DNA from 2 places in the Anoxybacillus sp. ST70 genome. Region 1 is predicted to be linked to the other one. Evidence: a T-box and tRNA genes for the amino acid it is inferred to sense, from the RefSeq annotation. Region 1 holds a T-box; the other holds one or more tRNA genes.
The links. A T-box is a leader RNA that pairs with one kind of tRNA and senses whether it is charged. The one in region 1 lies ahead of ileS (isoleucine--tRNA ligase), so its partner is inferred to be a tRNA-Ile.
Positions count from the first base shown of each region.

Region 2: it encodes a tRNA-Ile, which carries the amino acid that the T-box ahead of ileS (isoleucine--tRNA ligase) is inferred to sense. The anticodon was not compared.

Region 1 covers NZ_JAHZOF010000001.1:195,962-201,835, reverse strand. Annotated here, with positions in the region: gene K1I43_RS01020 (YggS family pyridoxal phosphate-dependent enzyme) at 1-210, shown strand, start outside; gene K1I43_RS01015 (cell division protein SepF) at 212-634, shown strand; gene K1I43_RS01010 (YggT family protein) at 637-909, shown strand; gene K1I43_RS01005 (YlmH family RNA-binding protein) at 909-1,682, shown strand; gene K1I43_RS01000 (DivIVA domain-containing protein) at 1,746-2,249, shown strand; T-box leader at 2,294-2,509, shown strand; gene ileS (isoleucine--tRNA ligase) at 2,559-5,312, shown strand; gene lspA (signal peptidase II) at 5,387-5,874, shown strand, end outside; gene K1I43_RS00985 (RluA family pseudouridine synthase) at 5,850-5,874, shown strand, end outside.
Region 2 covers NZ_JAHZOF010000010.1:17-5,890, forward strand. Annotated here, with positions in the region: partial or broken rRNA gene K1I43_RS12355 (23S ribosomal RNA) at 1-313, shown strand, start outside; rRNA gene rrf (5S ribosomal RNA) at 458-574, shown strand; tRNA gene K1I43_RS12365 (tRNA-Val) at 587-662, shown strand; tRNA gene K1I43_RS12370 (tRNA-Met) at 690-766, shown strand; tRNA gene K1I43_RS12375 (tRNA-Asp) at 771-846, shown strand; tRNA gene K1I43_RS12380 (tRNA-Phe) at 1,007-1,082, shown strand; tRNA gene K1I43_RS12385 (tRNA-Thr) at 1,094-1,169, shown strand; tRNA gene K1I43_RS12390 (tRNA-Lys) at 1,181-1,256, shown strand; tRNA gene K1I43_RS12395 (tRNA-Leu) at 1,261-1,341, shown strand; tRNA gene K1I43_RS12400 (tRNA-Gly) at 1,346-1,420, shown strand; tRNA gene K1I43_RS12405 (tRNA-Leu) at 1,431-1,516, shown strand; tRNA gene K1I43_RS12410 (tRNA-Arg) at 1,525-1,601, shown strand; tRNA gene K1I43_RS12415 (tRNA-Pro) at 1,605-1,681, shown strand; tRNA gene K1I43_RS12420 (tRNA-Ala) at 1,689-1,764, shown strand; tRNA gene K1I43_RS12425 (tRNA-Met) at 1,781-1,854, shown strand; tRNA gene K1I43_RS12430 (tRNA-Ile) at 1,863-1,939, shown strand; tRNA gene K1I43_RS12435 (tRNA-Ser) at 1,954-2,046, shown strand; tRNA gene K1I43_RS12440 (tRNA-Thr) at 2,214-2,286, shown strand; tRNA gene K1I43_RS12445 (tRNA-His) at 2,295-2,370, shown strand; tRNA gene K1I43_RS12450 (tRNA-Gly) at 2,584-2,654, shown strand; tRNA gene K1I43_RS12455 (tRNA-Ile) at 2,660-2,733, shown strand; tRNA gene K1I43_RS12460 (tRNA-Asn) at 2,898-2,972, shown strand; tRNA gene K1I43_RS12465 (tRNA-Ser) at 2,976-3,067, shown strand; tRNA gene K1I43_RS12470 (tRNA-Glu) at 3,079-3,150, shown strand; gene K1I43_RS12475 (cation diffusion facilitator family transporter) at 3,192-4,148, opposite strand; gene glgB (1,4-alpha-glucan branching enzyme) at 4,390-5,874, shown strand, end outside.

The DNA of each region.
Region 1 (5,874 bases):
GCGCCGTATACGGATGATGAAGCGACGATTCGTCGTTGTTTTCGGACGCTACGTGAGCTAAAAGAACGCGTGCAAGAAAAACAACTACCGCACGCCCCTTGTACACAATTGTCAATGGGAATGTCAAACGATTATGTGATTGCGGTAGAAGAAGGAGCAACGTTTCTTCGACTCGGTACATGTCTTGTTGGTGAAGAGGAGGTGGAGTAAAATGGGATTTGTGAAAAAAATTCGCGATTTTTTTGATTTAGATGAAGAAAAATGGGAAGAAGATGAGTATGAGCAAGAAGAAGTCGCCCAACAACCGAAAGTAGAACAAAAGCAAAACGTCGTCAGTTTGCAAAGTGTGCAAAAATCGTCCAAGCTCGTTTTATTTGAACCGCGCGCTTATGCCGAAGTACAAGAAATTGCTGACCATTTAAAAAATCGACGTGCCGTTGTTGTCAACGTTCATCGTGTCGATCGTGACCAAGCGCGGCGCATCGTTGACTTTTTAAGCGGAACGGTGTATGCGATTGGCGGAGACATTCAACAAGTTGGATCTACGATTTTTTTATGCACGCCAGATAATGTCGATGTCAGTGGATCCATTTCTATTGTTTCTGACGATGAACCGACGATAAAGAGGTGGTAAATTTGTATACAATTGCAAACTTTTTAGCAACAGTCATTGAAGTATATTCGTATGCGATTATTATTTACATTTTAATGTCTTGGTTTCCGAATGCGCGCGAAACGAAAGTGGGACAGTTTTTCGCCAACATTTGTGAGCCGTATTTAGAGCCGTTTCGCCGCTTTATTCCGCCGATTGGCATGATCGATATTTCTCCGATCGTCGCCTTGCTCGTTTTACGCTTTGCGACGGCAGGAGTTTATGGATTAGTAGATATGGTCAGTCGAGGGTTGTAATGGACATTTATCAACATTTTCGAAAGGAAGAGCATCATTTTATTGATCTCGTTTGCGAATGGAAGCGGCTCGTGACGGAACAATATGCTCCGAAACTCACAGATTTTTTAACTCCGCGTGAACAACAAATTGTCCGCTCGATTGTCGGCAATCACGATGAGGTGCACGTTGCTTTTTTTGGCGGTTCATCGTCTGTAGAGCGAAAGCGTGCACTACTATACCCGCCGTACTTGCAACCGAATGAAGATGATTTTCAATTATCGTTGTTTTCCGTTCGCTATCCGAAAAAGTTTGTGACGCTTGGGCATCGCGATGTGCTTGGTGCCTTGTTGTCGCTCGGTGTAAAGCGCGAGAAGTTTGGCGACATCGTCATCGCTGAAGATGTCATTCAGTTTGTCGTCGCCAAAGAAATTGCGCCGTTTGTAAAAATGAACGTGACTTCGATTGGAAAAGCAAAAGTGTTACTAGAAGAACAACCGCTCTCCAAACTTCTTGATGTGAAAGAAGAATGGGAGGAAGAGACGTTAACCGTTTCTTCTTTGCGGCTTGACGCCATTTTAGCGCAATGTTTCCGCATATCGCGCCAAAAAGCGCAAGCACTTATTGAACAAAGCTTAGCGAAAGTTAATTGGAAAACGGTTGACCAAGCGCATATGGAGTGCCGAGAAGGCGATTTATTGTCGCTGCGCGGGTACGGCCGTTGCCGACTACAAGCGATTGCTGGGCAAACAAAAAAAGAAAAATGGCGCATCGTTGTCGAAAAAGCAAAATAAAAGCAGGATTTTCGCGAGACATGTCGAATGAACACATACGTACATAAGATGGAGGTGGGCCACATGCCGTTAACGCCGTTAGATATTCATAATAAAGAATTTAGCCGAGGCTTTCGCGGATATGATGAAGATGAAGTAAACGAGTTTTTAGATCAAGTCATTAAAGACTATGAAATGATTTTGCGTGAAAAAAAACAGCTTGAAGAAAAGGTGCAAGAGCTGACAGAAAGGCTCAATTATTTTACAAATATTGAAGAAACGTTAAATAAATCGATTTTAATCGCGCAAGAAACAGCGGAAGAAGTGAAGCGAAACGCTCAAAAAGAAGCGAAGCTCATCATTAAAGAAGCGGAGAAAAACGCGGATCGCATCATTAGCGAAGCGCTTGCAAAAACGAGGAAAATTGCGATGGAAGTCGAAGAATTAAAGCGTCAAGCGAAAGTGTTCCGCAATCGTTTTAAAATGTTAATTGAAGCACAGCTTGATATGTTAAACAACGGTGACTGGGACCATTTATTAGATTACAAGCTCGATGATGAAGAGATACAGGAAATAGCAGAGTCTTGACGAGCGGCGTTGTTATTGCCTATAATATCGATTACAGTTATATAAGAAAAACGATGAAGGGGACAGTAGTTCTTTCAACAGCTTATTTCAGCGAGTCGAGGGCGGTGGAAGCTCGGCATAAGCGAAGGAATGAAAATCACCCCAGAGTTCCGTGCTGAACAAATAGTAGGCCACGGCGCGTCATTCCCGTTACGAATGTCGAGTGGACTATGGGAACATAGTCAATAAGGGTGGTACCGCGAGACCTTCTCGTCCCTTTTGGGCATGAGAAGGTTTTTTTATTTTCATACATAAAGGAGGTTAAACATCATGGATTACAAAGATACGTTACTGATGCCAAAAACTGATTTCCCGATGCGTGGCAATCTTCCGCAGCGCGAGCCGGAAATACAAGCGAAATGGGAAGAGATGGACATTTACCGCAAAGTGCAAGAGCGCACGAAAGATCGTCCGCTGTTTGTGCTACATGACGGACCGCCGTATGCGAACGGTGACATTCATATGGGCCATGCGCTCAATAAAATTTTAAAAGATTTCATCGTTCGTTATAAATCGATGAGCGGCTACTGTGCGCCGTACGTGCCAGGGTGGGATACGCACGGGCTGCCAATCGAAACGGCGCTTACGAAAAATAAAGGCGTCAATCGCAAAGAAATGAGCGTTGCTGAATTTCGAAAATTATGTGAGCAATATGCATATGAGCAAATTGACCGCCAGCGCGAGCAATTTAAACGACTTGGCGTGCGCGGCGACTGGGACAACCCTTACATTACATTAACGCCAGAATACGAGGCACAACAAATTAAAGTGTTTGGTGAAATGGCGAAAAAAGGGTTAATTTACAAAGGATTAAAACCGGTATATTGGTCTCCATCAAGCGAATCCGCGCTTGCTGAAGCAGAAATTGAGTATAAAGATAAACGTTCGCCGTCTATTTACGTTGCTTTTCCTGTCAAAGACGGAAAAGGGGTGCTAAATGGTGATGAACATATCGTCATTTGGACGACGACGCCATGGACGATTCCTGCGAACTTAGGCATTGCTGTTCATCCAGAGCTACAATATAGCGTCGTTGAAGCAGACGGTCGTAAATATGTTGTCGCATCCGAGTTGCTTTCATCGGTGCAAAAAGAAATTGGTTGGGAACATGTGACGGTATTAAAAACAGTCAAAGGAAGCGAGCTTGAGTACGTCGTGGCGAAACATCCGTTTTACGACCGCGATTCGCTCGTTATTTGTGGTGAACACGTCACAACGGACGCTGGAACAGGTTGCGTTCATACGGCCCCAGGACACGGGGAAGACGACTTTATTGTCGGCCAAAAATACGGCTTAGGTGTGCTTTGTCCAGTTGACGAGCGCGGCTATATGACAGAAGAAGCGCCAGGGTTTGCCGGCATGTTTTACGATGATGCGAACAAAGCGATTACGGAAAAACTACAAGAAGTCGGAGCCCTGCTAAAACTATCGTTTATTACCCACTCATATCCGCACGATTGGCGGACGAAGCAACCAACGATTTTCCGAGCGACTGCGCAATGGTTTGCATCCATCGATAAAATTCGCGAGCAACTGTTGCAAGCGGTTGAAGAAACGAAATGGGTGCCAGCATGGGGTGAAATTCGCATTCACAACATGATTCGCGATCGCGGTGACTGGTGCATTTCCCGCCAACGCGCATGGGGTGTGCCGATCCCTGTCTTTTATGCGGAAAATGGCGAGCCAATTATTACAGACGAAACGATTGAACATGTATCGAACTTATTCCGCCAATACGGTTCTAACGTTTGGTTTGAACGTGAAGCAAAAGATTTACTTCCAGAAGGGTTTACGCATCCAGGTAGCCCGAACGGACGCTTTACGAAAGAAACGGACATTATGGACGTATGGTTTGACTCCGGTTCTTCTCATCAAGCGGTATTGGAAGAACGCGCGGATTTACAACGTCCAGCCGACCTTTACTTAGAAGGTTCCGACCAATATCGCGGTTGGTTTAACTCATCGCTTTCTACAGCGGTTGCGGTGACGGGAAAAGCGCCGTATAAAGGCGTTTTAAGCCACGGATTCGTATTAGATGGCGAAGGACGGAAAATGAGCAAATCGCTCGGCAACGTCGTCGTGCCGGCAAAAGTGATGGAACAGCTCGGTGCGGACATTTTGCGCCTTTGGGTTGCTTCTGTCGATTATCAAGCAGACGTGCGCATTTCTGATAACATTTTAAAACAAGTCGCCGAAGTGTATCGAAAAATTCGCAATACGTTCCGCTTTATGCTCGGTAACTTATTCGATTTCAATCCGGCAGAACGCGTGGCGATCAATGAATTGCGCGAAGTCGATCGCTATATGCTCATTAAACTGAATCGTTTAATTGAAAAAGTAAAACAAGCGTATGAAACGTATGAGTTTGCGACCATTTACCATGAAGTGAACAACTTCTGTACCGTTGATTTAAGCGCGTTTTACTTCGACTTCTCGAAAGACGTATTGTACATTGAAGCGGCAAATAGCCATGAGCGTCGCTCCATTCAAACGGTGTTGTACGAAACGCTTGTTGCGTTAACGAAACTTGTTGCGCCAATTTTACCGCATACAGCAGATGAAGTATGGTCATACATTCCGTACGTAAAAGAAGAAAGTGTGCAACTTGTCGATATGCCAGAAGCGGTGCGTATGGATGATGAAGATCGCATCGTTAAAAAATGGGATGCATTTATGGAGTTGCGCGACGAAGTGTTAAAAGCGTTAGAAGTGGCGCGCAATGAAAAACTAATCGGTAAGTCACTCACTGCGCACGTCATTTTATATCCGACAGACGAAACGAAAGCGCTCATCGATTCGATTGAAGAAGATATGAAACAACTATTAATCGTTTCAGCATTTTCGATCGGTGGAACGTTTGCGGACGCACCAAGCGAGGCGCAAACATTTACAAAAACAGCGATCGTCGTCAAACAAGCAGAAGGAAAAACGTGTGCGCGTTGCTGGGTTGTGACACCAACGGTCGGCGAAGATGCCAACCACCCAGAGCTATGTCCACGTTGTGCGGCAATTGTCAAGCAATAACCGACATCCCCCCTCTCTTTAAGGGGGGATTGTTTATGATAAAATGAAAAAGAATTTCGCTTTGGAGGGGTATGATGTTATATTATTTGCTTGCTTTTGTCGTCATTATCATCGATCAATGGACGAAATGGCTCATCGTTCGCTATATGGAATTAGGTGAAAGCATTCGTGTCATCGAAAACGTGTTGTACATTACGTCTCATCGCAATCGCGGAGCGGCATGGGGCATGTTGCAAGGGCAATTTTGGTTATTTTATCTCATTACGATTGTCGTCGTCATTGGGATTATCGTATATATTCAGCGCTTGAAGCCGACAGAGCGGTTATTTGGGATCTCTCTAGGGCTCATGCTTGGCGGGGCGATCGGCAACTTTATTGATCGCGTGTTTCGAAAAGAAGTCGTCGATTTTGTACATACGTATATTTTCGATTACAGCTTTCCGATTTTTAACGTCGCCGATGCCGCATTAACGGTTGGTGTGACGCTTTTGTTTATCCAAACATGGATGGAAGAAAAAAAACGAAAGGGAATGAGCGATGGAGCAAATTCAACTAACGATTG
Region 2 (5,874 bases), on a different contig from region 1:
GAACGTCGTGAGACAGTTCGGTCCCTATCCGTCGCGGGCGTAGGAAATTTGAGAGGAGCTGTCCTTAGTACGAGAGGACCGGGATGGACGCACCGCTGGTGTACCAGTTGTTCCGCCAGGAGCACAGCTGGGTAGCTATGTGCGGAAGGGATAAGCGCTGAAAGCATCTAAGCGTGAAGCCCCCCTCAAGATGAGATTTCCCATCGCGTCAAGCGAGTAAGATCCCTTGAAGATGACAAGTTTGATAGGTCCGAGGTGGAAGCGTGGCGACACGTGCAGCTGACGGATACTAATCGATCGAGGACTTAACTAAGCACACAAGAAAAGCGAGAACGTTAGTTCGAAGCTAGTCATCAAGAAAAGCGTAGGCTAACCTGTTATCTAGTTTTGAAGGAATAAAAAAAGCTTGACAATAGAAAATATTCCGTTATAATAACATTTGTCTAAAGCATTATTGCTCGGTGGCGATGGCGGAGAGGTCACACCCGTTCCCATCCCGAACACGGAAGTTAAGCTCTCCAGCGCCGATGGTAGTTGGCGGGACACCGCCTGCGAGAGTAGGACGTTGCCGGGCGAGATTAGTGATGGAGGATTAGCTCAGCTGGGAGAGCACTTGCCTTACAAGCAAGGGGTCGGCGGTTCGATCCCGTCATCCTCCACCATAGATGAATTTGTGTGTATTTTATCATCGCGGGGTGGAGCAGCCAGGTAGCTCGTCGGGCTCATAACCCGAAGGTCGCAGGTTCAAATCCTGCCCCCGCAACCAAAATGGTCCCGTAGTGTAGTGGTTAACATGCCTGCCTGTCACGCAGGAGATCGCGGGTTCGAGTCCCGTCGGGACCGCCACTATATGACTCGGTAGCTCAGTCGGTAGAGCACGACCGAGTAAGCTTCTTTGGGAAACTGCAGCGTCCGCTCGAGCCTCTGCTTGATTAATCATACTGAGAGCGGGACGAAGGACGTGTTGTTTCAAACTCATTAATAAAGGTAAGGGAATTACTTAAACGGCTCGGTAGCTCAGTCGGTAGAGCAAAGGACTGAAAATCCTTGTGTCGGCGGTTCGATTCCGTCCCGAGCCACCATGTTAAATGATGCCGGCTTAGCTCAATTGGTAGAGCAACTGACTTGTAATCAGTAGGTTGCGGGTTCAAGTCCTGCAGCCGGCACCAGCTTGTGTGAAGAGCCATTAGCTCAGCAGGTAGAGCATCTGACTTTTAATCAGAGGGTCGGAGGTTCGAGTCCTCCATGGCTCACCATTATGCGGGTGTGGCGGAATTGGCAGACGCACCAGACTTAGGATCTGGCGCCTCTGGCGTGGGGGTTCAAGTCCCTCCACCCGCATTGTGCGGAAGTAGTTCAGTGGTAGAACACCACCTTGCCAAGGTGGGGGTCGCGGGTTCGAGTCCCGTCTTCCGCTCCAATATGCCTATGCCGGGGTGGCGGAATTGGCAGACGCACAGGACTTAAAATCCTGCGGTAGGTGACTACCGTGCCGGTTCGAGTCCGGCCCTCGGCACTTTACATGCGCCCGTAGCTCAATTGGATAGAGCATCTGACTACGGATCAGAAGGTTAGGGGTTCGAATCCTCTCGGGCGCGCCATGTCGGGAAGTAGCTCAGCTTGGTAGAGCACATGGTTTGGGACCATGGGGTCGCAGGTTCGAATCCTGTCTTCCCGACCAGTAGTAAGGGGCCTTAGCTCAGCTGGGAGAGCGCCTGCTTTGCACGCAGGAGGTCATCGGTTCGATCCCGATAGGCTCCACCATCTATGTTACGATAATGGCGGCGTAGCTCAGCTGGCTAGAGCGTACGGTTCATACCCGTAAGGTCGGGGGTTCGATTCCCTCCGCCGCTACTAGCTTAGGACCTTTAGCTCAGCTGGTTAGAGCAGACGGCTCATAACCGTCCGGTCGTAGGTTCGAGTCCTACAAGGTCCACCATGTTTATATTACACGGAGGAGTACCCAAGTCTGGCTGAAGGGGTCGGTCTTGAAAACCGAGAGGCGTCGAAAGGCGCGCGGGGGTTCGAATCCCTCCTCCTCCGCCATAAAGTGATTTTCTTCTTGTGCCGGCTTAGCTCAATTGGTAGAGACGAGCAAAGCTTCAGCGAATAAGCTACGAGTTGCCTCGACGCATCCATCATCATTGAATGCGCTAGTAGAGGAAGAGGCACAACTGACAAACGATCTAAAAGTTTGATGCACTTCATATTGTGCCGGCTTAGCTCAATTGGTAGAGCAACTGACTTGTAATCAGTAGGTTGCGGGTTCAAGTCCTGCAGCCGGCATCATTGTGGCGGCTATGGCGAAGTGGTTAACGCACCAGATTGTGGCTCTGGCATTCGTGGGTTCGATTCCCACTAGTCGCCCCATAAATTGTATGATAAAGCGTACAAGTAAAAAATAGCTGTGTAATTAATTTATCGTGCGGGTGTAGTTTAGTGGTAAAACCTCAGCCACGAGCGACACATCGTCGAGTAATCGGCGAGTTGCCTCGACGCATCTATCATCATTGAATAAGCGAGTAGAGGAAGAGGCATGACAAAGCGTAGAAGTAAAAAATAGTTATGTGAGTAATTTATTGCGCGGGTGTAGTTTAGTGGTAAAACCTCAGCCTTCCAAGCTGATGTCGTGGGTTCGATTCCCATCACCCGCTTACGTGGGCCTATAGCTCAGCTGGTTAGAGCGCACGCCTGATAAGCGTGAGGTCGGTGGTTCAAGTCCACTTAGGCCCATTATAATCTTTATTCCGCAGTAGCTCAGTGACGAGCAATGCATCATTGAATAAACTGCGAGTTGCCTCGACGCATTTATCATCATTGAGTATGCTAGTAGAGGAAGAGGCAGTAAAGTTAAACTATAATATTGGTTAGGCAGTATGAATCACTTTTATGATTATTCCGCAGTAGCTCAGTGGTAGAGCACTCGGCTGTTAACCGAGCGGTCGTAGGTTCGAATCCTACCTGCGGAGCCATTTGGAGAAGTACCCAAGTGGCTGAAGGGGACGGTTTGCTAAACCGTTAGGTCGCGTTTTGCGGCGCGCGGGTTCAAATCCCGCCTTCTCCGCCATTGCCACACACGGCCCGTTGGTCAAGTGGTTAAGACACCGCCCTTTCACGGCGGTAACACGGGTTCGAATCCCGTACGGGTCACTAGTAAAAAAGGACATCTCATTTATATGAGATGTCCTTTTTTATATTTCTCTCAAATCTACATGCATGTTCTTTTTCTTCTCTAAAAATTTCTTTCCATATTCCCCATGTTGATGAATAGAAGGATGTTCAACTTGAACGGTGACATGGGAGAGGTTGTATCGTTCTTTTAACATTTCATTAATAGCTAAAATAACACAAAATGGTTGAATATGCTCGTGAATAAGAACGTGTGCTGTTAAGGAATAATGATTTGTTGAAATGGACCAAATGTGTAACTCATGTACATCTTCTACCCCTTCAATAGAAAGGATATCAGCACGAATACGCTCGATGTCAAATTCATGTGGCACTGCATCCATTAAAATAAAATACGATTCTCTCACAATTTTTAAGCCGCCTACAAAAATAATGGCACCGATGATGATGCTAATGAGTGGATCAAACATATATAGCCCTGTAAAGTAAATTAAAATCGCTGAGATGATGACACCAATCGAGCTGAGTAAGTCACCAATAAAGTGCCATAAGGCGCTTTTTACATTTAAATTTTCTTCTTCTTTTATGCTGCGACTTAGAACGATTGTTAACACAAGATTAACGACAAATCCGATCGTTGCGATAGTTAGCATGAAGGAAAATTGGATGCTTTCAGGATGAATAAACCGACGAATTCCTTCAATAAAAATTCCAATGGAAATGATGACAAGCGCAAGCCCATTTAAAAATGAAGCGATAATTTCAAACCGTAAATAGCCAAATGTAAATGTTTTATTTGGTGGGCGAGAAGCTAAATAAATGGCAACCATACTTAAGCTTAATGCAATGACGTCAGAGGCCATATGTGCTGAGTCTGACAATAGAGCAAGCGAATTAGACAAAATGCCTCCTACAATTTCAACAATGGTGAAAAAAGTCGTTAATAACAGTGTTATCCAAAGCGCTTTCTTTGATGTTGCTTGTACTTTCATATGCGGTAAATGATGAAAATCATACATATGCATTCCCCTTTATTTAAAATTAATATTAAAAAAAATAAATAATAATTACTATAAACTATTTTATATAATTATCATTTGTTACTCAAGCGACAAATTTATGGACGTTCGTATTGATTTTCATTTAACATGTGATTTGTTGAACATTGTCGAAAAATATCTTAATTTTCTTACAGGAATTTTATATGACTTTGTGTAATATATTCAGTACGGAATTGTTTCCGCACCCATTGAAGAAAGGATGGATGAACATTTGTTGACAATGAGTCCAACCGATTTGCAGATGCATTTATTTCACGAAGGAACGTTTTATCAAAGTTATCACTTGTTTGGCGCACATCTTGTAAAACAAAACGGAATGATCGGAACGCGTTTTTGTGTATGGGCACCAAATGCAAAAGAAGTTCGTCTTGTTGGAACGTTTAATGATTGGAACGGAGAAAAGCACAAGTTAACAAAAATAAACGAACAAGGAGTATGGATGATTGTCGTCCCTGAAAATTTAGAAGGACATTTATACAAATACGAAATAATGACAAGAGATGGACATATCGTTCTGAAAGCAGATCCATATGCTTTTTACGCAGAAGAACGCCCCAATACGGCCTCTATTGTATATGATTTAAAAGGATATAAATGGAATGATCAAGCGTGGCAAAGAAAAAAGAAGCGAAAACCTATTTATGAGCAACCGATGTTTATTTATGAAGTTCATTTTGGTACATGGAAAAAGAAAGACGATGGGAAATTTTATACATATAAGGAAATGGCGGATGAGTTAATTCCTTATGTTGTCGAACATGGATTTACTCACATTGAACTTTTGCCGCTTATTGAGCACCCGCTCGATCGTTCCTGGGGATATCAAGGAACAGGTTATTATGCTGCAACAAGCCGTTATGGAACGCCTCATGATTTAATGTATTTCATTGATCGTTGTCATCAGGAAGGAATTGGAGTCATTTTAGATTGGGTACCGGGACATTTTTGTAAAGATGCACATGGGTTATATATGTTTGATGGTGAGCCGACGTATGAATATATGAATATGCAAGATCGCGAAAATATTGTGTGGGGAACAGCAAATTTCGATTTAGGAAAACCAGAAGTGCATAGCTTTTTAATTTCGAATGCTTTGTTTTGGTTAGAGCATTATCATATTGACGGTTTTCGTGTTGATGCGGTTGCAAATATGCTTTATTGGCCGAATAGCGATGTACTGCATCCAAATCCATATGCCATTTCATTTTTAAAGAAATTAAATGAAGTTGTATTTGCTTTTGATCCGAATGTATTAATGATTGCAGAAGATTCAACAGATTGGCCGAAAGTGACGGCACCTACGTACGATGGTGGGTTAGGATTTAACTACAAATGGAACATGGGATGGATGAACGATGTATTAAGTTATATGGAAACGAGCATGCATGATCGAAAATATATGCATCATAAAATGACATTTTCTTTGTTGTATGCTTACACGGAAAATTTTATTTTACCTTTATCCCATGACGAAGTGGTGCATGGAAAAAAATCGTTATTAAATAAAATGCCAGGCGATTATTGGGATAAATTTGCTCAACTTCGCCTGCTTTATGGATATTTTATGACGCATCCCGGAAAAAAACTGTTGTTTATGGGTGGAGAGTTTGGACAGTTTGATGAATGGAAAGATTTAGAACAACTCGATTGGGTGTTGTTTGATTTTGATATGCATCGAAAAATG